Regions from separate parts of the Kitasatospora sp. NPDC057738 genome, predicted to be linked through region 1. Evidence: riboswitches for the same ligand, from Rfam matches in the RefSeq annotation. Region 1 holds a riboswitch; each other region holds the start of a gene.

Region 1 (6,374 bases):
AGCGGACCAGCACGCCGCCGTCCGGCTCGTCCGAGCCCTCGGCGGACTCCCGGCCGCTCGGTGCGGGTGCGGCGCGCGTCCCGGACGGGACGCCGACCAGCACCTGCCCGAGCACCTCGGCCCGGCCGCTGCGGCCCAGGGCCGGCAGCGGGCCGAGCGGACGGGCGTATCGACAGGCGTTGCTCAACAGCTCGGAAAGGATCAGAACAGCATCATCGATGACCGGTTCCGGTATCTGCCGGTCACCCAGATCTCGACGCAGTCGGCGCCGTGCGACCCCGACACTCGCTGGGCCGTGCGGCACTGCCATGGTCGATGAAGTCGGCACTTCACGCGCCACCATCAACGCCACCCCCGGACCTCCTTCAGCGTATGCCGAGGGAGAGATGCCCCTTGGTAATGCGTCGGAAACGAGCACCGGACGATCCCGCGAGCCCATTTCGAGTGCGGCGACCGACGGTCGACATCAGGTCATTCCGTGCTCACCCTCTGTCGCCCGGATGCAAGAATTCCGGCAATTTCGCGCAAGGAAGGTTTGACTGCCGACCAGAGTGGTCGGACCGGAGTGGTCGGACCGGGGTGATCGGACCGGGGTGATCGGACCGGGAGGATCCGACCGGGCCGACCGGACGCAAGTGACCGGACGGGGCGACCGGTTCGGGGCGACCGGTCGGGCGGGTGCGGCCCCGGGCGCGCCGGCGGATCACCGGCCGAGCTGCGCCAGCACCTCCGCGGGCCGGTTGGTGATGATCGCGGACACCCCGAGCTCCAGGCAGAGCTCGACGTCGGCCGGCTCGTCCACCGTCCACACGTGCACCTCGTGCCCCAGCTCGCGCAGCCTGGTCACCAGCTGCGGGCGGGCCCGCACCAGCTCGATGCCCGGGCCGGCGATCCGCGCCCCGCCCGGCAGCGGCGAACCCTCGCGCAGCCGGCCGAGCAGCGGCAGGGTCCGCTCGAACAGGAACACCCGCCGGTACTGCGGCGCGGCGGCGGCCACCCGGTTCAGCGCGATCGAGGAGAAGCTCATGATCCGGGCGGACGGGCGGTCGCCGCCCCGGGTCGCGCCGATCCCGAACCGCTCCAGCGTCCGCAGCAGCTCGGTCTCCACCCGGCCGCGGAAACGCACCGGGTGCTTGGTCTCGATCGCCAGGTCCACCGGGCGGCCGCACTCCACCACCAGCTCCAGCAGCCGCTCCAGCCGCAGCACGCCGCGCAGCTCCGGGTCGACGCTGGGGCGGCCGGTCTTCCAGGCGCCGAAGTCGTAAGCCTCCAGCTCGGCGAGGGTCATCGCCGAGACGGTGCCCCGGCCGTTGGAGACCCGGCCGATCCGGCGGTCGTGCACGCAGACCAGCGCGCCGTCGGCGGTGACCCGGACATCGCACTCCAGCGCGTCGGCGCCCTCGTCGAGCGCGCGCCGGTAGGCCGCGAGGGTGTGCTCGGGCAGGGCGTGGGAGGAACCGCGGTGGGCGATCACCTGGACGGACGGCACGGTGCGCGCCGCCGGCGAGGACAGGTCTGGGCTGGTCACAGGCCCAACGATAGGCGGCACAGGTGAAGCGCGGACAAAGACGGCCCCAACCTGTGGGGCCGTCTTCCTTCCCGCGGGGCCGTCCCGGCCGGGCCCGCGGGGCCGGGCCGCCCCCGCTTCGCCCGGTGCGGGGCGGCCCGCTCAGTGCCGGTCGGCGCGGCGGGAGAGCGGGGTGAGCGCCCAGGTGACCAGGGCGGGCACCAGGAAGGCGAACAGCGAGGCGGAGGTCCACTCCTGCGGGGTGAAGTGCAGCGACTCCTGGGCCGAGGTCCAGAAGTCCGTCCACCAGCCGGCCACCTTGGTCGGCGCGATGAACTGGTAGACCGCGAAGCCCAGGGCCCACGGCAGCAGCATCGGCCAGCGGGACGGCGCGTCGGCGGAGAGGTTCCAGCCGCGCCGCCCGGCACCGAGGAAGTAGTCCACCACGAGCACCGCCAGCAGCGGCACGAACACCGAGCCGATCAGACCGAGGAAGCCGTAGTAGGTGTCGGTGAACTCGTCGATCCGCAGCGCCAGCACGGTGGTCAGCGCGCCGATCGCGCCGGAGAGCACCCGGCGGTCCACCTTCGGCAGCAGGTTCTGCACCGACATCGCCGTCGAGTACACGTTGGCGAAGGACTGGTCCGTCTCGCGCAGCACCAGCACCAGCAGGAACAGCCAGCCGGCCCAGACCCCGAGGAAGGAGTCGAAGATCCGGTTCGGATCGCCGTCCGACTGCAGCAGCGCCATCAGGCCGAGCACGTAGCACCAGACCTGGGCGATCGTGTAGCCGGAGAAGCTGCCCCAGAACGCCGAGCGCGGGGAGCGCGAGTGCCGGGTGTAGTCGGCGGCCAGCGGGACGAAGGAGACCGACACGGCGATCATCGCGTCGGTGGCGCCCAGGAAGCCGTGCCAGTTGCCCGCCCCCGGGTCCGGCACGCCCTGGCGGCCCAGCTGGACGGTGAAGTACACCATGGCCACCGCGACCGCCCCGGCCACGAAGCGGCGCAGCACCGCGATCGAGCCCAGCGGCCAGATGGTCAGCGCCGTGGTCAGCGCGCCCGCGAGCAGGACGAACAGCCAGCGGTAGCCGGTGGTGTGCGCGACGGTCTGCGCGCCCGCCGAGATGGTCAGCAGCTCGAACACGCCCCAGCCGATGCACTGCACGATGTTCAGCACCGTCGGCAGGTACGACAGCCGGGTGCCGAACAGCCCGCGCAGGTTCGCCATCGCGGGGGCGCCGGTGCGGGCCCCGATCAGCGAGGCCACGCCGAGCATCGCGGTGCCGACCGCCGTACCGACCGTGATCGCGGTCACCGCGGCGGCCAGCGACAGCTCGCTGCCGGGGGCGCCGAGCACGGTGGCGGCGGTGGAGAAGCCGATCAGGCTGACGCCCAGGTTCATCCAGAGCGCGAAGTGGTCCCGGAAGCGCAGCGTGCGCGGCGGCTCGGTGTCCAGCACCAGGGGCGCTTCGACGTGCTCGGGGCGCTCCAGGACGGCGGTCGCGCCCGCGGCGGAGGCGTCCGCACCGGGGGCGGGAACGTTCGCGCCCGAAGAAGAGGATGGCGAAGCAGGCGGCATGGCCGATACTCCCTACGCCGGCATTACCCGGACAGGTTCCGGCGGTCAGCGCCCCCTCGACCGTCCGTCACTCGTGTGGCGTACGGTCGACATGCGCACTCTCAGCCTGGTGGGTCCAAGCTCCCGCGTGTCAGTTTGGAGCGACAGGCTAACCGGCACGGGGGCGAACGCCCAAGGCCGAGGGTGCGCGGTCCGCATCGCGGGACGCCCGGCGGGGGAGGGGAGCCTCGGCCGTCGGTGCCGGCGTCGGTGCCGGTGCCGGGTGTCGGCGTCTGCGTCGGCTAAGGATTCTTATGAGTTCTTCAGAGGGGTCCTTACGGCAATCGAATCGACAGTGCGAAAAACTATGGTCCTTGGTTCTGCCAGCTATGGAGGTCGTCCGTGAGCACCGAGCGCGAGGTTGGGCCCACCGGGCCGCAGGGGGAGCAGCCCGCCGGGCCGGGGGCGGCCGAGTCCGCTTCCGAAGGCCCCGCTCAGGGCGGGCACCAGCCGACCATGGCCTTCCGGCGGGTGCCCGAGCCGGAGTCGGGCGCCGTCGAGGCCGCCCCCGTCGAGGCGGCACCGCCCGTCGACGCCGTCGCGGCCGAGGGTGTCCCGGCCGAGGGCGGGCACAAGCCCACCGTCGCCTTCACCAAGGTGCCCGCCCCGGAGGCCCCCGCGGCCCCCGCGGCGCCCGCCGCCGAGCAGCCGGCCGTCGACCCGGTCACCGGCTACATCGACGCGCCGCCGCCGGTCCTGCCGCCCGCCCCGCAGGCTCCGGCGGCCCCGCCCGCCGCGCCCGCCCAGGCCGCGGCCCCCGCCGCCCCGGCGCTGCCGCCGGCCGACAACCCGTACGCCACCCCGACCCACGGCGTCCCGGCGGCCGGCACGCACGAGGGCTACGGCGCCGCTCCGGCCGCCCCCGTCGCGCACGAGGGCTACGGCGCCGCCCCGGTCGCGCCCGCCGTCCCCGCCGCGCACGGCCACCACCCCTTCGGGGCCGGTCAGCCGCTCGGCGGCTGGGGCCCCACCCACGACTCCACCGCCGGTGGCGCGGGCTACCCCGGCGGCCCGGCGGGCCCGCTCGGCTACCCGGCGGACCACCCCGGCGGTCCGGTCGGCCCCGGCGGCCCGCGCAAGAAGCGCGGCGGCCTGGTCGCCCTGATCGCGGCCGTCGCGCTGGTCGCCGGTGTGGCCGGCGGCGTGCTCGGCGTGACCGTCACCGACAACACCGACCGCGGCAGCTCCGCGAACGACCACCGCAGCACCACCGTGCAGGCCAGCGACACCCAGAAGAACGAGCCCGCCCCCGGCTCGATCGCCGCCATCGCGCAGAAGGCGCTGCCCAGCGTCGTCACCATCAAGGCGCAGGGCAACGGCGAGTCGGGCACCGGCACCGGCTTCGTCTTCGACACCGAGGGCCACATCCTCACCAACAACCACGTGGTCGCGCCGACCCTCAACGGCGGCAAACTGACCGTCAAGTTCGCCGACGGCAGCTCCTACAGCGCCTCGGTGCTGGGCCACGCCGAGGGCTACGACGTCGCCGTGGTCAAGATCGACAACCCGCCGAAGAGCAAGCTGACCCCGCTGCCGCTGGCCGACTCCGACAAGGTCAACGTCGGTGACGCCACCGTCGCGATCGGTGCGCCGTACGGCCTGGAGTCCACCGTCACCAGCGGCATCATCAGCGCCAAGGACCGCCCGGTGGCCTCCGGCGACGACACCGGCTCGCAGGCCTCGTACATGAACGCCCTGCAGACCGACGCCTCGATCAACCCCGGCAACTCCGGCGGCCCGCTGCTCGATTCCGGCGGCGCGGTGATCGGCATCAACTCGGCGATCCAGTCCAACGCCTCCGCCAACGGCCGGGCCGGCAGCATCGGCCTGGGCTTCGCCATCCCGATCAACCAGGCCAAGTGGGTCGCGGACACCCTGATCAAGACCGGCAAGCCGGTCTACGCCAAGCTCGACGTGCTGCGCAACGACGACTACAAGGGCGACGGCGCGCAGATCCAGACCAAGGACATCCAGGGCCAGCCGGCCGTCACCCCCGGCGGCGCGGCCGACAAGGCCGGCCTCAAGCCGGGCGACGTCATCACCAAGCTCGGCGGCGTGCCGATCGACAACGGCCCGGCCCTGGTCAGCCGGATCTGGACGCACAAGCCCGGCGAGACCGTCGACGTCGAGTACACCCGCAACGGCCAGACCTTCAACACCAAGGTCACCCTCGGTCAGCGCGAGGGCGACCAGTCGTGACCCCCGCCCGCACCGAAACGTGTGCGCCGAACCCCGCCGGACCCGTTAGGCTGACCTCCGCCTGGAGAGCTGCCCGAGCGGCCTAAGGGAACAGTCTTGAAAACTGTCGTGCGGTGACCCCGTACCGTGGGTTCGAATCCCACGCTCTCCGCCGGTAGGAGAACCACCTGCTCAGGGCGGGTGCCGAGTTCGCTCGGCACCCGCCCTCGGTGTTTCCCGGGCGGTCGCGGGCGCCGGCCTCGGAACCGTCGTGGAACGGATGCGGGCGGCCGGGTTGACCCTGACACGGTGGCAGGGGATGGAGTGGGCGCATCATGTTGAACATCGGAGACTTCGCCAGCCACGGCCGGGTGTCGGTACGGATGCTGCGCCACTACGACGCGATCGGGCTGCTGCGGCCCGCCCGGGTGGACCCGGTCAGCGGGTACCGCTCCTACGAGGCGTCCCAACTCGCCCGGCTCAACCGGGTGATCGCGCTCAAGGAGCTCGGCTTCACCCTGCAGCAGGTGCGCGCCGTGCTGGACGAGCAGGTGGACGCGGCCGAACTGCGCGGCATGCTGCGGCTGCGGCGGGCCCAGCTCGCCGAGGCGATCGCCGCCGACGAGCTGCGGCTGGCCCGGGTGGAGGCGAGGCTCCGGACGATCGAGAGCGAGGGGACCATGTCCGCACACGATGTCGTGGTGAAGCGGGTGCCGTCCGTCCGGGTGGCCCAACTGGCCGGTGCGGCCGCGAGTTACGAGCCGGAGGACATCGGCCCGGTGATCGGGCCGCTGTTCGCCGAACTGTGCCGGAGGCTGGCCGCGGCCGGGGTCGAGGCGGCCGGCCCGTCCGTCGCCCGCTACCAGGACGCGCCGGAGGGCGACGGCTCGGTGCTGGTCCTGGTGGCCGTCCCGGTGGGCCCGTCGGTGCGGCCGGGTGAGCACGACTTCGAGGTGCTCGACCTGCCGCCGATCGAGGAGGCGGCGACGATCGTGCACCGCGGCCCGATGGACGACGTGCTGGGCACCGGCCAGGAACTGGCCCGCTTCATCGAGGAGAACGGCTACCG
Region 2 (6,374 bases), on a different contig from region 1:
CGGAACTGGTCGAGGCCTACGGGGCGTTCGGGCTGCCGCTGGGCGAGGCCTTCCAGCTGCGCGACGACCTGCTCGGCGTCTTCGGGGACCCGGCCGTCACCGGCAAGCCGGCCGGGGACGACCTGCGCGAGGGCAAGCGCACCCTGCTGGTCGCGCACGCGATGCGGGGCCTGCCGGCCGCCGACGCCCGGCACCTGGACGAGCGGCTCGGCGCGCCGGACCTGGCGGCCCCGGAGGTCGCCGAGCTGCGCGCGCTGGTCGCCCGCAGCGGCGCGCCCGAGCTGGTGGAGCACCGGATCGAGGAGCTGATGCGGCAGTCGCTGGCCGCGCTGGAGGCCGCTCCGCTCGCCGACGACCGGGCCCGTACGGTGCTGCTGGCCCTGGCCGAGGCCGCCACCGTCCGCAAGTACTGACGGACGGCGACGGCCCCGGGGGCCTGCGGGCCCCCGGATCCCGCTGATCCGGGCCGGTCAGAGCGCGGCGCGCACCCGGCGGGACAGCTCGGCGGCGGCCGCCCGCGGATCCGCCGCGGCGGTGACGGCCCGCACCACGACGACCCTGCGGGCACCGGCGGCCAGCACCTCGTCCAGGTTGCCGAGGTCGATCCCGCCGATCGCGAACCACGGCCGGTCGGTGTCCTGCTTCGCCGCGTACGAGACCAGGCCGAGGCCCGGGGCCGGGCGGCCCGGCTTGGTCGGGGTCGGCCAGACCGGGCCGGTGCAGAAGTAGTCCGTACCGGGTTCGGCGATCGCCGCGTCCACCTCGGACTCGGCGTGGCAGGAACGGCCGATCAGCACGTCCTCTCCGAGGATCGCCCGGGCGGCCTGCACCGGCAGGTCGTCCTGGCCGAGGTGCAGCACGTCCGGCCGGGCCGCGTGGGCGACGTCGGCGCGGTCGTTGACGGCCAGCAGCTTGCCGTGCCGGCGGCAGGCGTCGGCGAAGACCTCCAGGGCCTCCAGCTCCTGCTTGGCCTCCAGGCCCTTGTCCCGCAGCTGGACGATGTCCACCCCGCCCGCCAGCGCCGCGTCCAGGAACTCGGCGAGGTCGCCCTGCTCCCGGCGGGCGTCGGTGCACAGGTAGAGCCGGGCGTCGGCCAGCCGGGTACGCAGCGTGTCCGCCGCCATCAGATCAGCATCGCCTGGGCGCGGCGCTTCACCTCGGTGCCGCGGTTCTCCCGGAGCGCCTGGATCGGGCTGCCGGGCAGCGACGGGTCCTCGGTGAAGAGCCACTCCAGGATCTCCACGTCGTTGTACCCGCAGTCCCGCAGGACGGTCAGGGTGCCGGACAGGTGCTTGACCAGGCCCGGGCCGTCGATGAACGCCGCCGGGACCTGCAGCGACTTGTTCGGCCCGCGCCGGACGGCGATCAGGCCGCCGTTCTTGACCAGGTCACGCACCTCGGTGACCCGGACCCCCCACTGCTCCGAGATGTCGGGCAGGTACATCCAGTCGGTGACCAGGGCTTCAATCTTGCTTTCGATCTCACTCACGCCACCAGACTGCCACCTCCGCGGCCCACCGCGCACCAGGCACTACCCCGCGACGGCCGACTTCAGCGGCACCGCCGGGTCGCCCGCCCGGGCCGGATCCAGGGCCGTACCGCGCTCGATCAGCCTCCGCCCCTGGGTGAGGTCGCGCGGCCGGTCCACGGCCAGCAGCGCGCTCGGCACGCCGTCGCGCAGCCAGAGCACCGACCAGTCGCCGTCCCGCGGGGAGCCGCGCCACAGCAGCTCGTCGCCCTCGGCGTGCCGGCCGGCGTACTGGACCATCCGGCCGAACTGCTCGGACCAGAAGTACGGCACCGGGTCGTAGGCCGGCGCGTCCGCGCCCAGGACGGCTGCGGCCACCGCCTCGCCGGACTGCAGGGCGTGGTCCCAGTGCTGGACGGCCAGCCGGGCCCCGGCCCGGGCCGAGGGGTAGCTGACGCAGTCGCCGGCCGCGAACACGCCGGGCACCGAGGTGCGCAGCCGCCCGTCCACCACGACGGCGCCGGCCGCGTCCAGCTCGACCCCGGTTCCGGCCAGCCAGCCGGTCGCGGGGCGGGCCCCGATGCCGACCACCACCTCGTCGGCGGGCAGGTGCGAGCCGTCCGCCAGCAGCACCGCGCCGGGCTCGACGGCGGCCACGCCGACCCCGCAGCGCAGGTCGACCCCGGCCCCGGCGTACCAGGCGGCCATCGCCGAGCCGACCTCGGTCGGCAGCGCGCCGGGCAGCGGCGCCGGGCCGGCCTCGACCACGGTCACCTCGCAGCCCGCCGCGCGGGCCGCGGTGGACACCTCGGCGCCGATCCAGCCCGCGCCGACCAGCACCAGCCGCAGCCCGGGGCGCAGCAGCGCGCGCAGCGCCAGGGCGTCGTCCAGGGTGTGCAGCAGGTGCGCGCGCTCGGCCCCGGGCAGGGCCCGCGGAACGGCGCCGGTGGCGATCACCAGCGAGCCGTACGGGAGGTCGCCGCCGTCGGTGTGCAGCACGCCGGGGGTCAGGCCGGTGGCCCGGCGGCCGGTGAGCAGCTCGATGCCGAGCTGCCCGTAGTCGATGTCCAGGGCGGTGGAGTCGGCCTTGCCGAGCAGCACGTCCTTGGAGAGCGGCGGCCGGTCGTACGGCGCGTGCGGCTCCTCGCCGACCAGCACGATCGGCCCCTGCCGGCCGCCCTGCCGCAGCTTGAGGGCGCACTGCGCCCCGGCCAGCCCGGCTCCGACGACGACCACCTGATCCGTTCCGCTCAGCTCTGCCACGCCCGTCACTGTACTCAGCGCGACGCGGCGGCCTGCGGGCCGTCCGCCCGCTGTACGGGCCTTCGGCCGGGCCGACCCCCGGCGTTAAGGTGGGGGCACCACACGGGAGCCCGGCGCACCGGGCTGAGAGGCGGGCTGGCACGGCCTGCGACCGTCCGAACCTGATCCGGGTCATACCGGCGAAGGGAGAAGAGCAGCTTTGTCACGCTTGCCATCAGGCGCCCACGCCGACGTGCTGGTGATCGGCGGGGGCGTCATCGGCCTCGCCGTCGCCTGGCGCGCCGCGCAGCGCGGGCTGCGGAACGTGATCGTGGTCGACCCCTCCCCCGGCGGCGGGGCCGCCGGGGTCGCGGCCGGGATGCTCGCCCCGGTCACCGAGCTGCAGTACGGCGAGGAGCCGCTGCTGCGCCTCGGGATGGCCTCGAACGAGCGGTACGCGGCCTTCGCCGCCGAGCTCTCCGAGGCGAGCGGCGGCCGGGACACCGGCTACCGCCGCTGCGGCACCGTCGCCGTGGCGCTGGACTCCGACGACCGCGAGGAACTGCGCGAGCTGCACGCCTTCCACCAGCGGCTCGGCCTGGACTCGACCTGGCTGACCGGCCGGGAGGCCCGCAGGCTGGAGCCGATGCTCGCCCCCGGCGTGCGCGGCGGCCTGCACGTCGCGGACGACCACCAGGTGGACCCCCGGCGCCTGCTCACCGCCCTGGCCGCCGCCTGCGAGAACGCGGACGTCCTGCTGCACCGCGCCGAGGCCGTCGAGCTGCTGGTCGAGGACGGCCGCGCGACCGGCGCCCGGCTCTCGACCGGGGAACGGGTGGGCGCCGGGCAGGTCGTCCTCGCCGCCGGCCCGCACAGCCACCGGCTGCCCGGCCTGCCCGACGGTGTGCTGCCCGCGATCCGCCCGGTGAAGGGGCAGGTGCTGCGGCTGCACGTCCCGGACGCCTACCGCCCGTTCCTGTCCCGCAACGTCCGCGCCGTCGTCCGCGGCCGGCACCTGTACCTGGTGCCCCGGGAGAACGGCGAGCTGGTGGTCGGCGCGACCACCGAGGAGCAGGGCTACGACACCACCGTCACCGCCGGCGGGGTGTACGAACTCCTGCGCGACGCGCACGAGTTGGTCCCGGGAATCACCGAACTCCCGCTGCTGGAGACCTCCGCCGGGCTGCGCCCCGGCTCGCCGGACAACGCCCCGCTGCTCGGCCCGACGTCACTGCCCGGGCTGGTCGCCGCCACCGGCCACTACCGCAACGGCGTGCTGCTCACCCCGGTGACCGCCGACCTGCTCTCCGAGTACCTGGCCACCGGTGAAGTCCCCGAAACGGCAAGGCCGTTCACGCCCCTGCGCTTCTCCCCCGAACCCCCCGCTGCGAAGGCCTCCGCATGACCGAGATCGCCCCGAACGAGATCACCCCGAACGAGATCGCCCTGACCGTCAACGGCGAGCCCCGCCGGGTGTCCGCCACGACCACCCTCGCCGAGGTGGTGGCCGCCGTCAGCGCCGCCAACACCGGTGTCGCCGCCGCGCTCAACGAGGCCGTGGTGCCACGCGGTTCGTGGCCCGGGACGGCGCTGGCCGGCGGCGACCGGATCGAGATCCTCACCGCCGTGCAGGGAGGCTGAACCATGGCCGACGACCTTCTGACCATCGCCGGGACGGCCTTCTCCTCCCGGCTGATCATGGGCACCGGGGGCGCCCCCAGCCTGGAGGTCCTGGAGCGCGCGCTGCTCGCCTCCGGCACCGAGCTGACCACCGTCGCCATGCGCCGGGTCGACGCCACCACCCAGGGCTCCGTGCTCGACGTACTGACCCGCAACGGCATCCGGGTGCTGCCCAACACGGCCGGCTGCTTCACCGCCGGCGAGGCCGTGCTGACCGCCCGACTGGCCCGCGAGGCGCTCGGCACCGACTGGGTCAAGCTGGAGGTGATCGCCGACGAGCGCACCCTGCTGCCCGACCCGATCGAGCTGCTGGACGCCGCCGAGACGCTGGTCGACGACGGCTTCACCGTCCTGCCGTACACCAACGACGACCCGGTGCTGGCCCGCAAGCTGGAGGACGTCGGCTGCGCGGCCATCATGCCGCTGGGCTCGCCGATCGGTTCGGGCCTGGGCATCCGCAACCCGCACAACTTCCAGCTGATCGTGGAGGGTGCGGGCGTCCCGGTGATCCTGGACGCGGGCGCCGGCACCGCCTCCGACGTGGCGCTGGCGATGGAGCTGGGCTGCGCCGCGGTGATGCTCGCCTCCGCGGTGACCAGGGCTCAGGACCCGGTGCTGATGGCCGAGGCGATGCGGCACGCCGCCGAGGCGGGCCGGCTCGCCCACCGGGCCGGCCGGATCCCGCGCCGCTTCCACGCCGAGGCCTCCTCCGCGATGGCCGGCCGGGCCGACCTGGACACCCGCGAGCACCCCGCGTTCTGAACCGTCGCGCATGTCACAAGCCGGTCCCGGAGGCGGTGTCCTCCGGGACCGGCCGTCCCGGGCGGCTCTAGACTCTCCGAGTGGACATGGCACTGCACGACCCCTTGATCGGCGCCCTGCTCGACAACCGGTACCGGGTCGAGCAGCGCGTCGCGACCGGCGGGATGTCCACCGTCTACAAGGGCACCGACACCCGTCTGGACCGCGTGGTCGCACTCAAGGTGATGCACCCTTCGCTGGCCGGCGACGAGGGGTTCACCGCCCGCTTCATCCGCGAGGCCAAGGCCGTCGCCAAGCTCACCCACCCCAACGTGGTCACCGTCTTCGACCAGGGCGCGGACGGCGGTCACGTCTTCCTCGCCATGGAGTACGTACCCGGCCGCACCCTGCGCGACCTGCTGCGCGACCGCGGCGCGCTGTCCGTCCGGGCCGCTCTGGACGTGCTGGAGCCGGTGCTGGCCGCGCTCGGCGCCGCCCACCGGGCCGGGCTGGTCCACCGCGACGTCAAGCCCGAGAACGTGCTGATCACCGACGGCGGCCTGGTCAAGGTCGCCGACTTCGGCCTGGTCCGGGTGCTCGGCACCGCCGACGGCGCGCCCACCTCGACCACCACCGCCACCGGCGGCACGGTCATGGGCACCGTCTCCTACCTGGCCCCCGAGCAGATCCTCCCGGACGCCCCGACCGACCAGCGGGTGGACGTCTACGCGGCCGGCATCCTGCTGTACGAGATGCTCACCGGCCGCCGCCCGCACACCGGCGACAATCCCGTCCAGGTCATGTACAAGCACCTGCACGAGGACGTCCCGGCCCCCTCGCTGGTCGCCCCCGCCGTCGGCCCCGAACTGGACGCGATAGTGGCCGGCGCCTGCGCCCGGTCCGCCGACGCCCGCCCGTACGACGCGGTCGAGCTGCTCGCCGCCCTCCAGCGGGTGCGCCGCACCCTCACCCCGGCCGAGCTGGACGCCGAGCCGCCGGCCTCCACCCGGCCCGGCCCGCGCTACCCGACCACCGAGCCGACCTCGGTGGTCCAGCCGCTGCCGCGACCCGCAGACGCCCCGCCGACCGAGCGCACCAGCGTGCTGGACATGCCGCCGGAGCTGATGGACGAGCTGCTCGCCGAGCCCCGCCCGTACGACGAGCCGACCCCGGTGCAGCGGCGCCGGCCGGCCACGCCGCGCCGCCGTCTCCCCCGCGGGCCGCTGATCTGGACGGCCGCGGT
Region 3 (6,374 bases), on a different contig from region 1:
GACCGTCGGAACCTGCCGCGTCGCACCAGCACCAGGCGGTGGTCGTCGCGGGTCTCCGGCTGCGACCACCGGGCGTGGTCGGAGCGGCACCCCACCACGGCCACGGTGAACTCCGGCCGGGCGGCGAGGGTCGATGCGGACAGCATGCCGCGAACGGTATCCGCCGGGTACGACAGAACGGCCCGCAAGGATCTTCAAGACCTCCGGCGCCATTGCCCCGGATGCTGGGGCTCACGTGATGACACGAAGGGAGCCATCCATGGCCGTTCACGCGGAGCTCACCGCGATCACCATCGACTGCGCCGATCCCCGGGCCCTCGCCGAGTTCTACCGCAAGGTCACCGGCTGGGACCTCGGGCAGGGCGACGACGACTTCGTCCAACTCGGCAGGGGGCCGGTCCGGTTGGCCTTCCAGCGGGTCGCCGGCTACCGGGGGCCCGGCTGGCCCGACGCCGCGAAGCACGCCCATCTCGACTTCACGGTGGCCGATCCCGAGATCACGGTGAAGGAGCTGCTCTCGGCGGGGGCGACCAAGCCGGAGTTCCAGCCCGGCGAAGGCGAGTGGACCGTTCTCGCCGACCCCGAGGGCCACCCGTTCTGCATCGCTTCGGCCTGACGAGGAGTCGATCACCCATGGCCTCGATCCACAAGGAAATCGTCATCGATGCCCGCCCCGAGGCGGTGTGGTCGGTGCTCAGCGACTACGGCGCGGTGCACGAGCGGCTGGCGCCCGGGTTCGTCACCGACACCCGGCTGAGCTCGGACACGCGCACCGTCACCTTCGCCGACGGCACGATCGTGTTCGAACGGCTCGTCGACCTCGACCACGAGGCGATACGGGTCGCCTACACGGTCGTCGGCGGCAGCCTCCATCCGTCCCACCACCACGCGTCCATGCAGGCCCTTCCGGAGGCCGGCGGCCGGACGAGATTCGTGTGGCACACCGATGTCCTGCCCGACGCGCTGGCCGCACCGATCGCCGAGTCCGTCGAGCACGGTTCGGCGGTGATCCGCCGCACGCTGGAGGCCGCTTCATCGGCCGCGCCCGGACCGGCACCCGTCCCGACCGAACCCCGGTGAGCAGCCACGACATCGTCCGGGCCGCCTGGAAGGCGTTCGCCGGCCACGACGCCGACCAGATCTCCGCGGTCTTCACCGAGGACGCCGAGTGGCTGGCACCTCCGGGAAACGCGACGGCCACCGCGCTGGACCGCCCCAGTCACATGGTCGGCAGGGAAATGATCACGCGTTTCCTCGCCGAGGACTTCTCCCGCCTGTTCGTCAGGGACGTCGACGTCACCTTCCACGGTTTCCACGCCGACGGCGAGCGCGTGATCGTGGAGGAGACCATGACCGCGACGCTCGCCAACGGCAATCACTACGCCAATGACTACTGCCTGGTCTTCGAACTCCGTGACGGGCTGATCCACCGCGTCCGTGAGTACATGGACACCGCGCGCGGACACCGCATGGTCTTCGGCGACGCCGAGATGTAGCCGAGGACGGCGAGGACGGCGAAGCGCCGCCCCGAGGTGATCGGGGCGGCGCTCAGGCGTCCCGGGTCAGTCGACCAGGGGCAGGTAGACCTTGTTGCCCTGGGCCGCGAACTCGGCGGACTTCTCGGCCATGCCCGCCAGGGCCTCGGCGTCGAACTCGGTGTCCACGGCGGTGGAACCGTCGCCGTGCTCGTCGCGGATCTTCTGGGAGATCTTCATCGAGCAGAACTTCGGGCCGCACATCGAGCAGAAGTGCGCGGTCTTGGCGGGCTCGGCGGGGAGGGTCTCGTCGTGGAAGGCGCGGGCGGTCTCCGGGTCGAGGGCCAGGTTGAACTGGTCCTCCCAGCGGAACTCGAAGCGGGCGTCGGAGAGGGCGTCGTCCCAGGCCTGGGCGCCGGGGTGGCCCTTGGCCAGGTCGGCGGCGTGGGCGGCGATCTTGTAGGTGATCACACCGGTCTTGACGTCGTCCCGGTTGGGCAGGCCCAGGTGCTCCTTGGGGGTCACGTAGCAGAGCATCGCGGTGCCCCACCAGGCGATCATCGCGGCGCCGATGCCCGAGGTGATGTGGTCGTAGCCGGGGGCGACGTCCGTGGTCAGCGGGCCGAGGGTGTAGAACGGCGCCTCGTCGCAGATCTCCTTCTGGAGATCCATGTTCTCCTTGATCTTGTTCATCGGGACGTGGCCCGGGCCCTCGATCATCACCTGGACGTCGTGCTCGCGGGCGATCCGGCCGAGCTCGCCGAGGGTCTTCAGCTCGGCGAACTGCGCCTCGTCGTTGGCGTCCGCGATCGAGCCCGGGCGCAGGCCGTCGCCGAGCGAGAAGGTGACGTCGTAGGAGGCCAGGATGGAGCAGAGTTCCTCGAAGTTGGTGTAGAGGAAGTTCTCCTGGTGGTGGGCCAGACACCAGGCCGCCATGATCGAGCCGCCGCGCGAGACGATGCCGGTCTTGCGGCGCGCGGTGAGCGGGACGTAGCGCAGCAGCACGCCGGCGTGGACGGTCATGTAGTCGACGCCCTGCTCGCACTGCTCGACGATCGTGTCCCGGTAGACCTCCCAGCTCAGCTCCTCGGCCCTGCCGTCCACCTTCTCCAGGGCCTGGTAGAGCGGCACGGTGCCGATCGGCACCGGGGAGTTGCGCAGGATCCACTCGCGGGTGGTGTGGATGTTGCGGCCGGTGGAGAGGTCCATGACGGTGTCCGCGCCCCAGCGGGTGGCCCAGGTCATCTTCTCCACCTCCTCCTCGATCGAGGAGGTGACGGCGGAGTTGCCGATGTTGGCGTTGATCTTCACCAGGAAGTTGGTGCCGATGACGGCCGGCTCCACCTCCGGGTGGTTCACGTTGACCGGGATGACGGCCCGGCCGCGGGCCACCTCGGCGCGCACGTACTCCGGCGCCAGGCCCTCGCGCAGCGCCACGAACTCCATCTCCGGCGTCACCAAGCCCCGCTTGGCGTAGGCGAGTTGGGTGACGGCGGCGCCACCGCGACCGCGCAGCGGGCGACGCGGCCGGCCGGGGAAGACCGCGTCCAGGTTGCGCAGGTTCCCGCCGCGCGGCGAGGTGTGCTTGATCCCGTCGTCCTCGGGGCGCGGCTCGCGGCCGTCGTACTCCTCGACGTCGCCGCGCTGGCGGATCCAGGCGTCCCGCAGGGCGGGCAGGCCGCGCCGCACGTCGGGCTCGAAGGACGGGTCGGTGTATGGGCCGGAGGTGTCGTACAGCGGGACGGACCCGCCGTTGGTGAGCCGCACCTCGCGGTACGGAACGCGCAGGTCGGGGCGCGACCCCTCGCGGTAGGACTTGCGCCAGGCCGGGGTCGGGTAGCCGGTGCGCTCGCTGCTGGGGGCGCCCTGGGCAGACTGCGGCTGTGCTTCGAACGTGGTCATCTGACCTCTACTCCCTACGCCGGCATTACCCGGTCAGGTTCCTGCGGTCGACGCAGCCGTCGGTCCGTCCGTCGACGTCCCGGTCAGCGTCCTCTCAGCCCGGTGCTCCGAGCTCCCGCGTCGCAGGCGGTGTTGCCTGCACACGACGCCCAACACCGTAGCGAGCCGATCGCCGCAGGTCCAGAGCGCCCCACCCCGCCCGGTCGGCCGCGCCGGCACGACCGATGTCGTCGTCGACCTCTTCGGCTACTACCGCAACCAGTAGCCGATCGGATACCGGAGAACGGCCGAGGCCCGGTCCCCCCTCTCGTGGGGGGCCGGGCCTCAGGGCGGCGTTACGGGGTGGTGGGTCAGCTCTTGGCGGCCTTCTTCACCAGGACCACCACGGCGGCGGCGATGCCGACCACCACCAGCAGCTTGATCACGATCGAGAGCAGGGCGCCGACGACGCCGAACACGAAGGCGACGATGTTCCAGGCCAGCACCAGGACCAGCACCGGGATGACGATGTTGCGCACCCAGGAGGGCAGCGACTTCCAGAGCTCAGCCATGTCGGTTCCTCTTCTCCCCTCGGGTCGGCCGCCGTCCGGTGCCGCATCCCGCTTGCTTTCGGTACTTCGATCGTACGGTGGCGCGAGTGCCGGAACGAGGCCCAACGGCCCGGAGAGAACCCCGAGATCACCCCGAGCCCGACCCCCCGGGTGACCCCCGAGAATTCGTCCGGCGGCGTACAACCCCCGGCGTTCCCAAGCGTCCAACCAGTGCCGGAAGAACGCCCGTCCGGTGCCATCGACCAGGGGGGAACCTGATCATGCGGGCCAGAACAGCCGTGTCCACAGCCGCTCTCGCGGCGCTCAACCTGACCGTGGCGGCGCTCGCCGCGGTCCCGGCGACCGCGGCACCGGCGGCCGTGACCGCTGCCGCCGACGTGACCGCACCGGCCGGGTTCGTCGGGATGTCCCCGACCCGGATCCTGGACACCCGCTCCTACGACCAGACCCCGTCGCACGACCACTTCGGACCGCTCAAGGAAGGCGAGTACTACAGCACCCCGGTGTCGCAGCGCTGCGGCAGCCACCCGCCGATGTACTGCGGCTCCGCCGTGCCGACCGACGCCACGGCCGTGGTGGTCAACCTCACCGTGACCGACCCGACCGCCGACGGCTTCGTCACGCTCGCCGCCAAGGCCGGCCCGGCCGGCACCAAGCCCGCCACCTCCAGCATCAACTTCAAGGCCGGCCAGACCATCTCCAACCTGGTCACGATCGCGGTCGGTCCGGTCGGCCGGGGCGCCCCGTGGATCAACGTCTACAACAACGCGGGCACCGCCCATGTCGTGCTCGACGTGGTCGGGTACTACCGGACCGCGGCGCCCGACAAGTACGGCCCGCTGACCCCGACCCGGATCGCCGACAGCCGCAGCGACGGCACCGGGCGGCTCGGCGGCGACGCGGTGCGCAGCTACCAGGTCGCCCGCCCCGAGCTGGGGACCGCGGACGCCACCTCGGTGGTCCTCAACGTCACCACCACGGACGGCTCCTGGGACAGCTTCCTGACCGCGTACCCGAGCGGGACGCAGCGGCCCGCCTACGGCTCGAACGTCAACTTCCCGGTGGGATCGACGGTCGCGAACCAGGTCGTGGTGCCGGTCGGCGCGGACGGGCGGATCGACGTCTACAACCGCGCCGGCTGGGTGCACGTGATCGTCGACGTCGTCGGCTACTACGGGCCGTCCGGAAGGGGCCTGTTCAGCGCGCTCACGACGCCGGTCCGCAACCTCGACACCCGGATCACCGGCGGCAAGCTCCAGCAGGGGGCGACCACGGCCGTCCAGGCCGTGCCCGCGGACGGCTCCGTCCCGAACGTGCTGGGTGTCGAGGCCAACGTCACGATCACCGACGTGACCGACTCCGGCCACCTCACGGTGTTCCCGGGCGGGGGCCAGCCGCCGAACACCTCCACCGTGAACGTCGAACCCGGGCAGACCGTCGCCAACTCGGTGACCACCGGGGTCACCGGCGGGGGCACCTACTCGGTCTTCAACCACGGCGGCCCGGTGAACGTCGTCGCCGACCTGACCGGCTACTTCGTCACCGGCTGACCCGGCACCGCCCGTCGTCCCGGCAGGCGCCCGCCCGTCGTCCGTACGGCACCTGGACGGCGGGCGGACGACCGGCGGACGCACCCGCGCGGCTTCAGACCGGCCAGCGCTCTCCGCGCCAGGCCGCGTCCCAGAACATCCACTCGTAGCGCGAGGTGGTCACGAAGTGCTCGACCACCTTGCGGCGCTCGGCCGCGGACAGCTCCTCACCGAGACGGTCGGTGAGCGCCAGCACCCGGCGGACCACCGACTGGAAGGCCTCGTCGCCGTAGGTGGCGATCCACTTGCTGTACAGCGGGTCGGGCGAGCCCTGGGCGAGCAGCGCCTCGCCGACCCGGGCGTAGATCCAGTAGCAGGGCAGCACCGCGCCGACCGCCTCGGCGAAGGAGCCGCCGTAGACGGTGGCCAGCAGGTAGCTGGTGTAGGCCCGGGTGGTGGGCAGCACGGGCTCGGCGGCGGCCTCCTCGGCGCTGCCGCCGAAGGCGGTCAGGAACTCGGCGTGCATGCCCTGCTCGGCGGCGAGCGCGCCGACCGCGTCGTCGGCGAAGGCCCGGACGTCCTGCTCGCCGGGCGCCTTGGCGGCGCAGACGGCGAGCGCGCGGGCGTAGTCGCGCAGGTAGTGCGAGTCCTGGACGACGAAGTGGCGGAAGGCCGCGCGCGGCAGGGTGCCGTCGGTGAGCCCGGCCAGGAAGGGGTGGGCGAGGATCTCGGCGTACACCGGCTCGATGGCCGCCCAGAGTTCTTCGGTCAGCGTCTTGGTGCTCATGACGCCGACCCTAACCGGCGGGGCGCTCAGTCCTCCGGCGGGGAGAACACCACCAGGACGCGCAGCTCCTCGGTGATGTGGTGGAACCGGTGCGGGGTGCCGGCCGGCACGTACACCACGGTGCCGCGGC

The links. Region 1 has a riboswitch for thiamine pyrophosphate ahead of ACFVGO_RS01540 (cytosine permease). Riboswitches for the same ligand answer to the same signal wherever they lie in the genome.
Region 2: another riboswitch for thiamine pyrophosphate. It lies ahead of thiO (glycine oxidase ThiO); the one in region 1 lies ahead of ACFVGO_RS01540 (cytosine permease).
Region 3: another riboswitch for thiamine pyrophosphate. It lies ahead of thiC (phosphomethylpyrimidine synthase ThiC); the one in region 1 lies ahead of ACFVGO_RS01540 (cytosine permease).

Annotation. Positions count from the first base shown of each region.
Region 1 covers NZ_JBHVJT010000002.1:75,230-81,603, reverse strand. Annotated here, with positions in the region: gene ACFVGO_RS01550 (ATP-binding protein) at 1-343, opposite strand, end outside; gene ACFVGO_RS01545 (glycerophosphodiester phosphodiesterase family protein) at 704-1,528, opposite strand; gene ACFVGO_RS01540 (cytosine permease) at 1,670-3,088, opposite strand; TPP riboswitch at 3,081-3,225, opposite strand; gene ACFVGO_RS01535 (S1C family serine protease) at 3,470-5,326, shown strand; tRNA gene ACFVGO_RS01530 (tRNA-Ser) at 5,390-5,477, shown strand; gene ACFVGO_RS01525 (MerR family transcriptional regulator) at 5,641-6,374, shown strand, end outside.
Region 2 covers NZ_JBHVJT010000082.1:6,123-12,496, reverse strand. Annotated here, with positions in the region: gene ACFVGO_RS32975 (polyprenyl synthetase family protein) at 1-413, shown strand, start outside; gene thiE (thiamine phosphate synthase) at 471-1,124, opposite strand; gene ACFVGO_RS32965 (Rv2175c family DNA-binding protein) at 1,124-1,489, opposite strand; gene ACFVGO_RS32960 (FAD-dependent oxidoreductase) at 1,532-2,740, opposite strand; TPP riboswitch at 2,824-2,936, shown strand; gene thiO (glycine oxidase ThiO) at 2,940-4,115, shown strand; gene thiS (sulfur carrier protein ThiS) at 4,112-4,351, shown strand; gene ACFVGO_RS32945 (thiazole synthase) at 4,355-5,152, shown strand; gene pknB (Stk1 family PASTA domain-containing Ser/Thr kinase) at 5,239-6,374, shown strand, end outside.
Region 3 covers NZ_JBHVJT010000049.1:33,247-39,620, forward strand. Annotated here, with positions in the region: gene ACFVGO_RS25125 (helix-turn-helix transcriptional regulator) at 1-146, opposite strand, end outside; gene ACFVGO_RS25130 (VOC family protein) at 260-616, shown strand; gene ACFVGO_RS25135 (SRPBCC family protein) at 634-1,080, shown strand; gene ACFVGO_RS25140 (nuclear transport factor 2 family protein) at 1,077-1,496, shown strand; gene thiC (phosphomethylpyrimidine synthase ThiC) at 1,563-3,377, opposite strand; TPP riboswitch at 3,372-3,506, opposite strand; gene ACFVGO_RS25150 (DUF5326 family protein) at 3,728-3,928, opposite strand; gene ACFVGO_RS25155 (hypothetical protein) at 4,207-5,478, shown strand; gene tenA (thiaminase II) at 5,573-6,244, opposite strand; gene ACFVGO_RS25165 (cupin domain-containing protein) at 6,271-6,374, opposite strand, start outside.